DNA from 4 places in the Alcanivorax sp. 97CO-5 genome. Region 2 is predicted to be linked to each of the others. Evidence: predicted binding sites of a transcription regulator. Region 2 holds the regulator's gene; each other region holds the start of a gene.
What was found. Region 2 encodes sigma-54, which starts transcription at its own class of promoters, with help from an activator protein. Its sites were predicted from a motif close to TGGCACNNNNNTTGCTNT; they were not measured.
Positions count from the first base shown of each region.

Region 1: a site for sigma-54 is predicted at 1,341-1,358, ahead of glnK (P-II family nitrogen regulator). Genes of this name have one in related genera too.
Region 3: a site for sigma-54 is predicted at 1,352-1,369, ahead of Y017_RS08745 (ammonium transporter). Genes of this name have one in related genera too.
Region 4: a site for sigma-54 is predicted at 2,116-2,133, ahead of Y017_RS02665 (CmpA/NrtA family ABC transporter substrate-binding protein). Genes of this name have one in related genera too.

Region 1 covers NZ_KI965888.1:329,118-332,354, reverse strand. The annotation lists gene Y017_RS07590 (ammonium transporter) at 1-827, opposite strand, end outside; gene glnK (P-II family nitrogen regulator) at 901-1,239, opposite strand; gene Y017_RS07580 (accessory factor UbiK family protein) at 1,551-1,799, shown strand; gene Y017_RS07575 (YifB family Mg chelatase-like AAA ATPase) at 1,967-3,237, shown strand, end outside.
Region 2 covers NZ_KI965903.1:145,484-148,720, reverse strand. The annotation lists gene lptB (LPS export ABC transporter ATP-binding protein) at 1-722, shown strand, start outside; gene Y017_RS10035 (RNA polymerase factor sigma-54) at 860-2,323, shown strand; gene hpf (ribosome hibernation-promoting factor, HPF/YfiA family) at 2,434-2,733, shown strand; gene ptsN (PTS IIA-like nitrogen regulatory protein PtsN) at 2,749-3,222, shown strand.
Region 3 covers NZ_KI965898.1:151,214-154,450, forward strand. The annotation lists gene Y017_RS08740 (hypothetical protein) at 1-6, opposite strand, end outside; gene Y017_RS08745 (ammonium transporter) at 3-1,313, opposite strand; gene Y017_RS08750 (EVE domain-containing protein) at 1,465-1,944, opposite strand; gene prmB (50S ribosomal protein L3 N(5)-glutamine methyltransferase) at 2,294-3,214, shown strand.
Region 4 covers NZ_KI965877.1:602,715-605,951, forward strand. The annotation lists gene Y017_RS02660 (ABC transporter permease) at 1-556, opposite strand, end outside; gene Y017_RS02665 (CmpA/NrtA family ABC transporter substrate-binding protein) at 586-1,947, opposite strand; gene Y017_RS02675 (YbfB/YjiJ family MFS transporter) at 2,467-3,237, shown strand, end outside.

The DNA.
Region 1 (3,237 bases), on a different contig from region 2:
AGCATGGTCAGGTCGGCTTTGCCGAACAAGATGCGACCAACAATCAGCGCAGCAATGGCACCACCGGCAGCAGCCGCGTTAGTGTTCATGAACACAACCGCCACCGCGTTGGAGTCACCGACACTGGACGTTGCCAGCACAGAGCCACCATTGAAACCGAACCAGCCCAACCACAGGATGAAGGTACCCAGTGCGGCCAATGGCAGGTTAGAACCCGGGATGGCGTGTACTTCACCGTTCGGGCCATATTTGCCTTTTCGTGCGCCCAACAGCAGAACACCAGCCAAGGCAGCAGCCGCACCCGCCATGTGAACGATGCCGGAACCGGCGAAGTCAGAGAAGCCCAGGTCGCCCAAGTTATACAAACCGAACACATCCGCACCACCCCACGTCCAGGAGCCTTCCAGCGGATAGATAATGCCGGTCATAACAACCGCGAAGATCAAGAATGCCCACAACTTCATCCGTTCTGCCACCGCACCAGATACGATGGACATGGCCGTTGCGACAAACACAACCTGGAAGAAGAAATCAGCAGATGGTGCGTAGGTAGCCGCTTCTTCTGCGCCAGCAACCCCGTCGCCCACAATCCCAGAAAGGAAAATAGCACCGTCATACATGATCGCGTAACCGCACACCATGTACATGATGCTGGCGATGGCAAACAGGGCCACGTTTTTGGTGAGAATTTCCGTGGTGTTCTTGGCGCGCACCAGGCCCGCTTCGAGCATGGCAAAGCCCGCAGCCATCCACATAACTAGCGCGCCACAGATAAGGAAATAAAACGTATCCAGCGCGTATTTCAATTCAAAAATTTGGTTTTCCACAATGCAACCCTCCGAAAATGGAAGCGTGTTCTCTTAAAGCCCTGGCATGGGTCAATTCAAAACACGGTAAAACTTAAATCGCGTCCTCGCCGGTTTCACCGGTACGGATGCGAATCGCTTGCTCAAGGGAGGTAACGAAGATTTTGCCGTCACCAATTTTGCCGGTATTAGCGGCTTTCGCGATGGCTTCAATCACTTGGTCCAAGCTCGACTCGGCGATGGCCACTTCGATTTTTACCTTGGGCAAGAAATCCACCACGTACTCGGCACCCCGGTACAGCTCGGTGTGACCTTTCTGACGCCCAAAGCCTTTCACTTCAGTAACAGTGATGCCCTGCACGCCAATCTCGGAGAGTGCTTCACGCACGTCATCCAATTTGAACGGCTTAATTACGGCAGTAACCAATTTCATTTTTTTCTCCTCAGCTTTCACCGCGTCCGGTGACGTCCGTTTCTCTTCGAGCCCCGTTATGGTTCCCGATCCACATCTTGCGCGAACGCTCTGACCCAATTAGTGCACGACCCATGCCAGTTTTAAAAAATCATGCTTTATCAGTCACTTGCATCACGGCCTGGATTCATCATCCAGCCCAAGCGCGCCATTATAGCGCACCACAATGGGGCAGGATCCAGGTTGGTGCAGAATGTCTGCCTGAGCAACCCGGTGCCTCACCCCCGCACACCGTGCTACCATCCGCGCATCATTACAAGGACGCCGTTGTTATGCCTGATCAACCCTTCATCGACCGCCTTATGGCCGACATCAGCCGCCGCCTGCCTACTGACCTGGGCGGGTTGCGTAGCGAAGTAGAACGCAACGTACGCGGCGTGCTGGCAGAAACCGTCAGCCGGCTGGATCTGATTAACCGTGAAGAGTTCGATATCCAGCAGCAAGTATTGCTGCGCACCCGCGAAAAACTGGAAGCGCTGGAGAAACAGGTAGCCGAACTGGAAAAAGCACAGGACGCCTGAACTACAGCACACTTTCACTGTGGAAGCTTGCCTGCAAGCGCCCCCGGCTGCAGCCATCGCTTGGTGCGCCCAGCCCTTTTCCTACAGCCAGCATCTACACCAGCCTACAGGCACCCTGACCCCCACCCCGTACACTGCTTCACAGCCCATTGAATTTGTGAGGTATCGTGACGCATGCGCTGCTATACAGCCGGGCACCGGTAGGTATTGAAGCCCGCACCGTGCGGGTGGAAACCCATCTAGCTCCGGGTTTGCCGGCATTTACTATTGTCGGATTGGGCGATACCGCGGTACGCGAGAGCCGCGACCGAGTACGCTCTGCGCTGGTTAACAGCGGCTTCGATTTTCCCCAGCGGCGCATCACCGTGAGCTTGGCACCGGCGGATTTACCCAAGGACGGCGGTCGCTTCGACCTACCCATCGCGCTGGGTATTTTGCTGGCCAGCGGCCAATTGGGTCGCATCGACACAGACCCATTCGAATTTATTGGCGAACTCTCCCTGAACGGTTCCCTTAGCCCGGTCCCGGCTATGCTTCCCTGTGCCCTGGCTTGCCAATCCACCGGCCGCACCCTGATCGTCCCCCGTGACAACGCCGACGAAGCGGCCCTCGCCGGGGCCGGCACCATCGCCGCCGACCAACTCGCACACGTTGCTGCCCACCTGGCCGGGCAAACGCCGTTGCCGCTGCACCACTGTGACGCGCCACTGGCTGGGGTCTATCAAGGTGGCTGCCTCTCGGAGATCCGCGGCCAAGCCCACGCTAAACGGGTGCTGGAGATTGCCGCAGCTGGCGGACATTCCATGTTGCTCTGCGGACCGCCTGGTGCCGGCAAGAGCATGCTGGCATCCCGCTTACCCGGGCTGGTGCCGCCACTGAACCCGAACCAGGCACTGGAAGTGGCCGCGATTTACTCTCTACGCCAGCCTCGTGACAGCAGCCTGTTTCATCAACGGCCTTACCGAGCCCCGCACCACACCGCGTCAGCAACCGCACTGGTAGGCGGCGGCAGCTACCCGCGACCAGGTGAAATATCCTTGGCCCACCACGGCATTCTGTTTCTGGATGAATTACCGGAATTCGACCGACGGGTATTGGAGGTCTTGCGCGAACCGCTGGAAACCGGTGAAGTCAGCATTGCCCGCGCCGCCCAGCAGCTCACCTTCCCTGCCCGCTTCCAGTTGATTGCGGCGATGAACCCATGCCCCTGTGGTTATTTGGGTGATCCTGAAAAAAGTTGTGGCTACCGCTGTGAAAAAGCCAAACGCTATCAGAGCAAACTGTCCGGCCCGTTGCTGGATCGCATTGATCTGCACCTGGACGTGCCCGCCGTGGATGCCAGCGAACTTCTAGGAGATAAGCAGGGAGAGGCCAGCCACACGGTCCGCGAACGGGTTAAAGAAGCTTGGCGCCTGCAATGGTTGCGGCAAAAGCAACT
Region 2 (3,237 bases):
GCCATTTACGCGCCCATCACCTAGCAAAAAGCTACAAGGGTCGCCGGGTTATCGAAGACGTTTCCCTGGATGTAGAAGCCGGCCAAATAGTCGGGCTACTGGGGCCCAATGGGGCCGGCAAAACCACCTGCTTCTACATGATTGTTGGGCTAGTGGAGGCCGATGCCGGTCGCATTGAAATCAACGACACGGACATTACTCACCTGCCCATGCACGGTCGCGCCCAGCGAGGGATTGGCTACCTGCCTCAAGAAGCCAGTATCTTTCGCCGCCTAACGGTGGAAGAGAACATCATGGCCATCCTAGAAACCCGCAAGGAGCTTAGCAAAGCGGAACGCCACGAGCGCATGGAAGGCCTGCTCAAGGAATTCCACATCGGGCACATTCGCGATTCGCTGGGGATGAGCCTGTCCGGCGGCGAGCGCCGCCGCGCGGAAATCGCCCGAGGCTTGGCCACAGACCCTGACTTCATTCTGCTGGACGAACCTTTTGCTGGCGTTGACCCCATCTCGGTTAACGACATCAAAGGCATCATTCGCCACCTCAAAGAACGCGGCATCGGCGTCTTAATCACCGACCACAATGTACGCGAGACCCTGGATATCTGTGACACCGCTTATATCGTCAGCGCTGGCCACATCATCGCCTCCGGTGACGCGGATATTATCCTTGCCAACCAACAAGTGCGAGACGTCTATCTTGGCGCCGATTTCAGACTATAAGGTCCGCCGCAAATCCTCTCTTCTATTGTGACTTGCGGTCATCCCTAGCACACAGTTTCACCTGGCACAAATATTGCTTAGCGTGTAGATAGACTGCTATCCTGGGTTTTTTGGGGACTAGCAGAATACTGAGCAGTATGAAGCCCACACTACAATTACAAATTGGCCAGCAGCTCACCATGACACCGCAGCTGCAGCAGGCCATTCGCCTCTTGCAGCTATCCACTTTAGACCTGCGCCAGGAAATCCAGCAAGCAGTAGAGAGCAACCCCCTGCTGGAATTGGCAGACGATTTCGGTGACGATGCCCTCCCCGAGCATGACGAAGAACGTCAGGATGAAGAGCTCGACACCGACCGTGATAACGCCCTAGAAGAACTGATACAAGACGAGCCCGAGGTGGAAACCGAATGGGATGACGTCTATTCCGGCCAGAGCACCAGCAACAGCGCCGCACTCCCCGACGATGCCGACGAATGGCAGCAACGACACGCCGTTTCCGGCAACTTACAGGACCACTTGCTCTGGCAGCTAAACCTCACCCCCATGAGCGATGTAGACCGGATAATCGCCATAACGATTATCGAGTCCCTGGACGACCGTGGTTACATCACTGCCCCCCTAAGCGATATCGTCGACATGGTGAATGCCCAGCCAGACCTACTCACCGAAGGAGACGAACTGGAGCACGATGAAGTGCTTGCCGTGCAGCACCGGTTGCAACAGTTCGACCCGGTGGGCGTCGCCAGCGTCAACCTAGCTGACTGCCTCGGCGTCCAGCTGCGCCAACTGCCAGCGGACACCCCATTGCGCGACGAAGCCTCTGCCCTACTGGAACATCTGAACCTACTAGAAAAGCACGATTACACCGCACTGCGCCGCACCCTTCAGCTCTCTGAAGAGGTCCTTCTAGAGGCTTTATCCCTACTGCGCACCCTGGACCCAGCCCCCGGTGAGCAAATTGGCGAACCTCAAGTGGACTACGCCGTTCCTGACGTGATCGTCCGCCAACATCAAGGTCGCTGGCAGGTGAGCCTAAACGACGACGTCCTTCCGCGGGTCAACCTGCAACAGCAATACGCGAGCATTGCCCGTACCACCAGCGGTGAAGACGGGCAATATTTGCGCAATTGCGTTCAAGAAGCGAAATGGTTCATCAAGAGCCTGCAAAGCCGCCACGACACTTTGCTCAAGGTGGCCACCCGCATCGTGGACGTGCAACAAGGGTTCTTCGATTATGGCGATGAAGCCATGAAACCCCTGGTTTTGGCGGATATTGCCGATGCTGTTGAAATGCATGAGTCAACCATCAGCCGGGTCACCAATCAGAAATACATGATGACACCACGCGGCGTCTTTGAGCTGAAATATTTCTTTTCCAGTCATGTGGGAACCGACGGCGGCGGTGAGTGTTCCTCCACTGCTATTCGTGCCATTATTAAGAAACTGGTCGCTGCAGAGAATCCCCGCAAGCCACTCAGTGATAACAAGCTGGCGAGCTTGCTCAATGAGCAGGGAATTAATGTAGCGCGCCGGACCGTCGCCAAATACAGAGAAGCGATGAGAATACCGTCTTCTAGCGCCCGTAAACGTTTAGTGTAGAGCGCCAGAACGGACCCAGGAACGCGGGGAAAACCTTGCGAGGCCAGCCTGAAAGGCTGAATAAACAAGGTCTTTATCCCGGGTTTCTCAAACAGGTAAAGGAGCCAGCCATGCAAATTAATATCAGCGGTCATCACCTGGAAATTACCGATGCCTTGCGCACTTATGTGGGAGATAAATTTTCCCGCCTTGAGCGCCATTTCGACCAAATTACCAGCATCCAGGTGATTCTTTCCCCGGAACCCAAAAGCCACAAAGCCGAGTCCACAATTCATATTTCCGGGGCCGATGTCTTTGCCACCGCTGAGGCAGATGACATGTATGCTGCGATCGATAAACTGACGGACAAATTGGATCGTCAGATTCTTAAACACAAAGAAAAAGCCGTCAGCCACAAGCACGGTCACTAACCCAAAGCGACAATTATGCGAGTTCGCGAACTACTGACTCTGGCCCGCACCCATCACGGCGTACAGGCCAGCAGCAAGAAACAACTGCTTGACCAGGTTGCACAGCTGGCAGCTGCCAGCTGTGGCAGCCTTAATGAGCAGGAAGTCTTCGACGCTCTGGTCGCCCGGGAAAAACTGGGCTCCACGGGCATTGGCGAAGGCATTGCCATTCCTCATTGTCGACTAGGACATTGCCAACAGGCTGTAGGCCTGTTGTTAAAACTAGAAACCCCCATTGATTTCGACGCCGTTGACGGTCAGCCTGTGGATTTGGTGTTTGTATTACTCGTCCCCCAGGACAACCCGGAACAACATCTCAAAACCCTCAGCCATCTGGCCTCCCTGTTCAACGACGAGACTTACCGTACAGAACTGCGACGCAGCATTGACAACCAGCAGCTCTACCAGGCGGCGATAGAATCTGAGGCAGAGTTACGATTGGCATCATGAAGCAACACAGCAGGC
Region 3 (3,237 bases), on a different contig from region 2:
GTTCATGGCTGCGGCTCCTGACGGCTTGCCCTCTCTGCGCTATAATTTTCGCTGCTGTATAGGGTGTTTTGGGGGAATTCAGGATAGCCGATTTCAGCATGTTCGCTGAGATCTAGCCCTCGCTGTTCGTGCAGTGCGGGCGCCCTCAGCCCGGCTAAAATAGACACCAGCATGTACATGATTAATGCGGTAAAGAATGCCCAGCCAAATGCCACGACCACTCCCAGTAGTTGCACCATCACACGCTGGCTATTGAACAGATCGCCGTCGTAAAACAGTCCGGCGGCCAGGGTGCCCCACGCACCGGCAAAGGCGTGAACGGGTACCGCGCCCACTACATCATCCAGTCGAAAGGCGAGCAGAATGCGAGCCCCGAAGGCGGCTAGTGCGCCGGCAACCACGCCGGTGACAATGGCAAAGCTAGGGGTCATGACGGCACAGCCGGCGGTGACGGCGACCAGTCCGGCCAAGCTGCCATTCACTGTTTCCGTGAGCAAGATCGGGTGACGCTTGGCCATACGGAAGATAACACTGCCGACGGCTCCGGCGGCCGCGGCAAGTTGGGTGTTCAGGTTCACTTTGGCAATGTCCACGCTGGCCGACAGGGTTGAGCCGCCATTAAAGCCAAACCAGCCGAACCAAAGAATGAAGCCACCCAGTGCTACGTAGGAAAGGTTGTGTCCAGGGATGCTGCGTGGGGTACCTTGGCTATCGAAACGGCCCAGGCGGGGGCCGACTACCATGATGCCGGCCAAGGCGCACCAGCCGCCAATACTATGAACCACAGTAGAGCCAGCGAAATCAATAAAGCCCATTTGTGCCAACCAGCCATTATCGTTCCATGCCCAGTTGCCAAACAATGGATAGATAACCCCAGTAATGAACACCGCGCCACACAGGTAACCTGCGTAGCGTGTTCGTTCTGCCATTGCGCCGGAGGCGATAGTAGCGGCCGTGGCCGCAAACATAATCTGGAACAGGAGCATAGCCCAGGTGCTGCTATCTGCGTGGTTCAGCATGAACTGATCCTGTCCGAACCAGCCATTGCTGCTGGTGCCGAACATCAACCCAAAACCGACGGCCCAGAAAACCAGAGTGCCGACGCACAGATCCATATAGTTTTTCATCACTACATTCAGGGAGTTTTTCGCTCGGCTCAAGCCGCTTTCGAGCAGTGCAAACCCCGCCTGCATGAAAAAAACCAGCGCCGCGGCGATGGCAATCCACACAGTATCAGTAGCGGTGAGAGTGTCCGCATTGGCAAACTGGGGAATAAACAGCAGAGAAGCCCAGTGGTGGCGTCGCAGAGGCATGGTTATGAACCCTATTCATTATTGGTTAATGAAGCAGGTATGCAATCTCTGCGCCAGAATGTCGGGCGGTTGGGGGTGGCTCTTCTACTTCTTTATCATTAGTTTGTGCGCCATTTTGGTGCGCGCAAATGGAGGTGGTGCGCTCCGCGTTCTATGCGGTGGCGCTAACGAGCTGGCACATCTGTCGAATCAACTGGAGCTGGCGTTCGGAGACTTTTTGCACCGATAGGCGAGGCCGCACAACCAGTTCCATGTCCGCAAACTCTGGATGGTGCTGTATCTGTTTGAGTGTCAGGGGGTGCGGGTAGTGGCAGACATACTGTACGTCAGCCTGGTACCAGCGGGGATGATCCTGGCGGCTACGTGCATCATAGCCATCGCTAGCAGGGTCAAATTGGGTTGGATCTGGGTAAGGGTCGCTGGTAACGACGGCTTCACCAACAATGGCCGGGACTGCGCAACTGGAGTGATAGATCAGCACGGTATCGCCGGCCTTCATCTCATCGCGTAGGCGGTTACGGGCCTGATAGTTGCGTACCCCGTCCCAGCCGCTAGTGGCGTTTTTGCTGTCGCGCAGATCATCGATGCTGAACGCGTCAGGTTCTGTTTTTAATAGCCAGATGGGGCTCACTCCTGTAGGTGCTGTTTAAGCAGGCACTCCTTGGCCTGGGCTATGGTGTCGCAAATGTAAACCGAGAAGGTCGGTTTGTTAAGCTTTAGTAGCCATATTGTGAAAGGTTCGGTTGAGTGTGCTTCCAGCACAATGGCTTTGATTTGAGTGATTTGGGCGAAACCTTCACGGCAGGACGAAGTAAAGGGGGGCATACAACATTATCGTAGTCACGCTGGTGGCGGTCTTTTTGCTGTAAGCGTGGCAGGCTTTTATAAGTGATTCTGTGCTAATCTTCAGCGCTTCTTTTTATTGGCGGCCGATAAGCATTAACCAGATAATCGGCTGGCCTGCCGGTGGAGATGGATGCGTGATCAGTTCGCAGCAACAGAATGAAGCGATTGCCACCCTGCAAACCGTGCGCGATTGCCTGCGTTTCGGGGAAAGCATGTTGCGCAGCGGGGAGGTGTTCTTCGGTCACGGTAATGATGATCCTTGGGATGAGGCGCTCGCCTTGTTGATGCACCAGCTGGCGCTACCGCTGAACAGTGACCCTCGGGTGCTTGATGCCCGTTTATTGCCCTTAGAAGTCAGTGGCTATGTGAGCCAGTTGGTGCAGCGTGTCAATCATCGGGTTCCTGTGCCATATCTGACCCACGAAGCTTGGTTCTGTGGCCTGCCGTTTTATGTGGATGAGCGTGTGCTGATTCCGCGCTCGCCCCTGGCCGAGCTGATCGAGCAGTCCTTTGCTCCTTGGGTGGATCCGGAGCAGGTGCATCGGGTGTTGGATTTGTGCACCGGCAGTGGTTGCATTGCCATTGCCTGTGCTTACGCCTTTGAGCATGCACGGGTGGATGGCAGTGATATCTGTGCGGATGCGCTAGCTGTCTGCAAAGAGAACATCGAGCGTCATGGTCTCGGTGAGCAGGTCAGGGCACTACAGTCCGATGGCCTGGCCGCCGTTGATGGGCCTTATGACTTGATCGTTTCTAACCCACCCTACGTGGACGCACAGGATATGGCGAGCCTGCCGGACGAGTACCGCCATGAGCCGGAGCTGGCACTGGCCTCGGGCAATGATGGGCTCGACTTCACTCGCCGGCTGTTGCTGGATGCGCCTGATCAGCTCAGCGAAGAGGGCGTGCTGATTGTGGAAGTGGGCAATAGCTGGGAGGCCATGTTGCAGGAATGGCCTCAGGTGCCGTTTTTCTGGTTCGAGTTTGAGCGGGGCGGGCACGGGGTATTCATGCTTAGCCGCCAACAGCTGCTAGAATACCGCGAACATTTTTAAGAACCCTTGCCCCCCGCGATGAT
Region 4 (3,237 bases), on a different contig from region 2:
CATACAACGCGCTCACCACCATGGTGACCAGGGGCAACCATGCCAACGGTGACACCGGTTTGAACAACTGAATCAGCGGATTCATAGCCGCATACGCAGTGCTGCTCAAACCAATGACGATACCGAGAGGAATCGCAATCAATGATGCCAGCAAGAAGCCACTCATCACCGTGATCAAGCTGGTGCCAATCTGATCAAAGAAGGTCGGCGCCCCCGTGTAATTCCGTTGGACCGGCTCCCAGTCCGGCTGCTGCTGCAGACGCGAAGCAATGTATTTTTCCTGGCGTTCGTGAAACGCCTCTTCCTTCGCTCGGGACGCATGATGTTCATCCACCAGAGACCCTGCCTGCTGCCAAACATCCGCGGGCCCCGGGAATTGCCCCAACGACGTGTCGATACGTTGGGCCGCCAGCTGCCAGAGCAACAGAAAGGCGGCAATGCCCATCACCGGCCAGATCAACTGGCGCAGCAACGCCTGCCACTGCTCACCGGACATCTTGCCGGTAGCCAGCGCACGGTAGGGTTCCATCCAAGTTGGGAAAGTCAGGGTCACCATGATTGCTTCTCCTTGAAGGAGACACGCTGTTAAAGCGCGTCGCCCTCTTTCAGACCAATCGGAAACTTCTTCAGGTACGCATTAGGTTTGCGGCCGTCGTAAGTGATGTTGTCGATAAAGCCTTTTTGCGGTGCTTTAAAGCCGTCTTCGGTGGCGAAGTCAGGAAACTCATCCGCAGAGATCTTGCCTTCAGCAATCAGCGCCTTAGCCGCCTGGGCATAGATGTCCGGGCGATACACTTGCTTGGCGATATCCATGTACCAGCTATCCGGTTTGGATTCGCTGATTTGGCCCCAGCGACGCATCTGCGTCAGGTACCAGATGGCATCGGAGTAGAATGGATAGGTAGCGTTGTAGCGGAAGAACACATTGAAGTCCGGCACTTCACGCTTATCGCCTTTCTCATATTCAAAGGTCCCGGTCATTGAGTTGGCGATCACGTCATAATCCGCCCCCACATAGTTAGGCTGAGACAGGATCTTCACTGCTTCCGGGCGGTTGGCATTGTCGTTCTCATCCAGCCATTTGGCCGCACGAATCATCGCTTTCACTACACGGATATGGGTGTTGGGGTACTTGTCAGCCCAGCCCTTGCTCACACCGAACACTTTTTCCGGGTTGTTCTTCCAGATTTCGTAATCAGTAATTACCGGCACACCGATACCTTTGAATACAGCTTGCTGATTCCAAGGCTCACCCACGCAGTAACCGTAAATGGTGCCCGCTTCCAAGGTGGCCGGCATTTGTGGTGGCGGGGTAACCGACAGCAATACGTCAGCCTGCAGCTGGCCACTGGTGTCGCCCTTGTGTGGGGCGTAGAAACCCGGGTTGAGGCCACCGGCGGCCAGCCAGTAACGCAGCTCGTAGTTGTGAGTGGATACCGGGAACACCATGCCCATGTTGAAAGACTTGCCCTCAGCTTTGTACTTTTCCACCACCGGCTTGAGTGCATCCGCCTTGATCGGATGCACCGGTTTGCCATTCTCCACCGGGATGCTCTTCTTCATTTCCTCCCACACCGCATTGGAAACGGTGATGCCATTACCGTTTAAGTCCATGCTAAACGCCGTAACAATGTGCGCTTCGGTGCCGTAGCCAATAGTCGCCCCCAGCGGCTGGCCTGCCAGCATGTGCGCCCCATCCAGCTGACCGTCAATCACCCGGTCTAGCAGGACTTTCCAGTTGGCCTGGGCCTCTAAGGTCACAAACAAACCTTCTTCTTCAAAAAACCCTTTCTCGTAGGCCACAGCGAGCGGCGCCATGTCGGTCAGCTTGATGAAGCCAAACTTCAGATCAGCCTTTTCCGGCCAGCCCACAGAATCTTCCGCCATGGCGTTGGCCGAGAGCCCCACCGTCAGTGCAGTAATTGCTATGCGAATAAACTTTTTCATCCGTCTTCCCTCATTTGCCTGCTATCGCGCTGGCATAAAAAAAGCGCTCAGAGAATCCTGTCATCGTTGACCGGATGCCATGAGCGCCTTTGCTCGAATCTGATCGTGATCGCCATTGATCACGAAGAAGTATTTGGGTCACAACACTGTTGCTGTGATGTACCCACTAAGGCAATTGCTGTGCCAACTTTGAAAACACAATACTTTCAATAACTTAACGATTAATGCTGTCTACAGAAACGATCGCCACGCCCATAAATTGCACAAACAGCACTATTGTGAATCATTTCGTTCTCACCAAAATGCATCACTGTTGTGCTGCATAGCCGATCACCCCCCACAAAACCCGCTTTTGCGCCAGCATGGTGAAAAAAATGCGCACCGCTTGCGACCAAAGGCCCATTATCACTGAGAGAAATAATGAACATCATCTGAAAGGTGCAGAGCAACAAGCGCCGACCTGCTAGGCTGCCCGGCACATGACCGCAGCCATCCATCATTAATTTAGACCGAGCCCTTATGGCCCAACACGACAACGACGCCCTGCGCATTGCCCTGGCCGGCGCCCTCAGTTTGGTCATTGCCCTGGGCATTGGCCGCTTTCTCTTTACCCCTGCCCTGCCCGGCATGATTGCTGACACAGCGCTAACGGCGGTGAGTGGCGGCTATCTGGCGGCGGTGAACTACGGCGGTTACCTGCTGGGTGCCATGCTTGCCATGGCCGTCCCCTCTCACCGGGCACGTAGCGCCTTCTGGATCGCGCTGTGGGTGAGTGTGGTTAGCAGCCTATTGATGGGTCTCAGCGAGACGTTTCTTCCTTGGGCAATCAACCGCTTCTTGGCCGGCATCGCCAGCGCCATCATCATGGTCAACGGCTCTGCCCTGGTGCTTGGCGCCTTGCCCAATCACCTGCGCGCCCGGTTAGGTAATATCCATTACGCCGGCATTGGCTTGGGCATCAGCATCGCCGCCCTCACCGTAGCATTGGTTGAGTTCCTGCAAGGCCGTTATCCCTTCATGTGGTTTTCCTGCGGCGCGCTGGCACTTGTCTTCATGGCGTTTCTGCGTGTGATTCCCGCCCTGCCCCACGCCAGTGAACATGCCCATACCCGGGTACCGGTAAACCGCAAAGCTCTGGGCTTCCTTATTGCCAGTTATTCTCTCGCCGGGTTCGGCTACATCACCAGCACCACTTACCTGCCGGTAATCGCCAAACAACAACTGCCTGGGCTGGACAGCGCCGCCTTCTATACTTGGCTTGCCGTGGGCCTGGCTGCCGTTCCCGCCAAC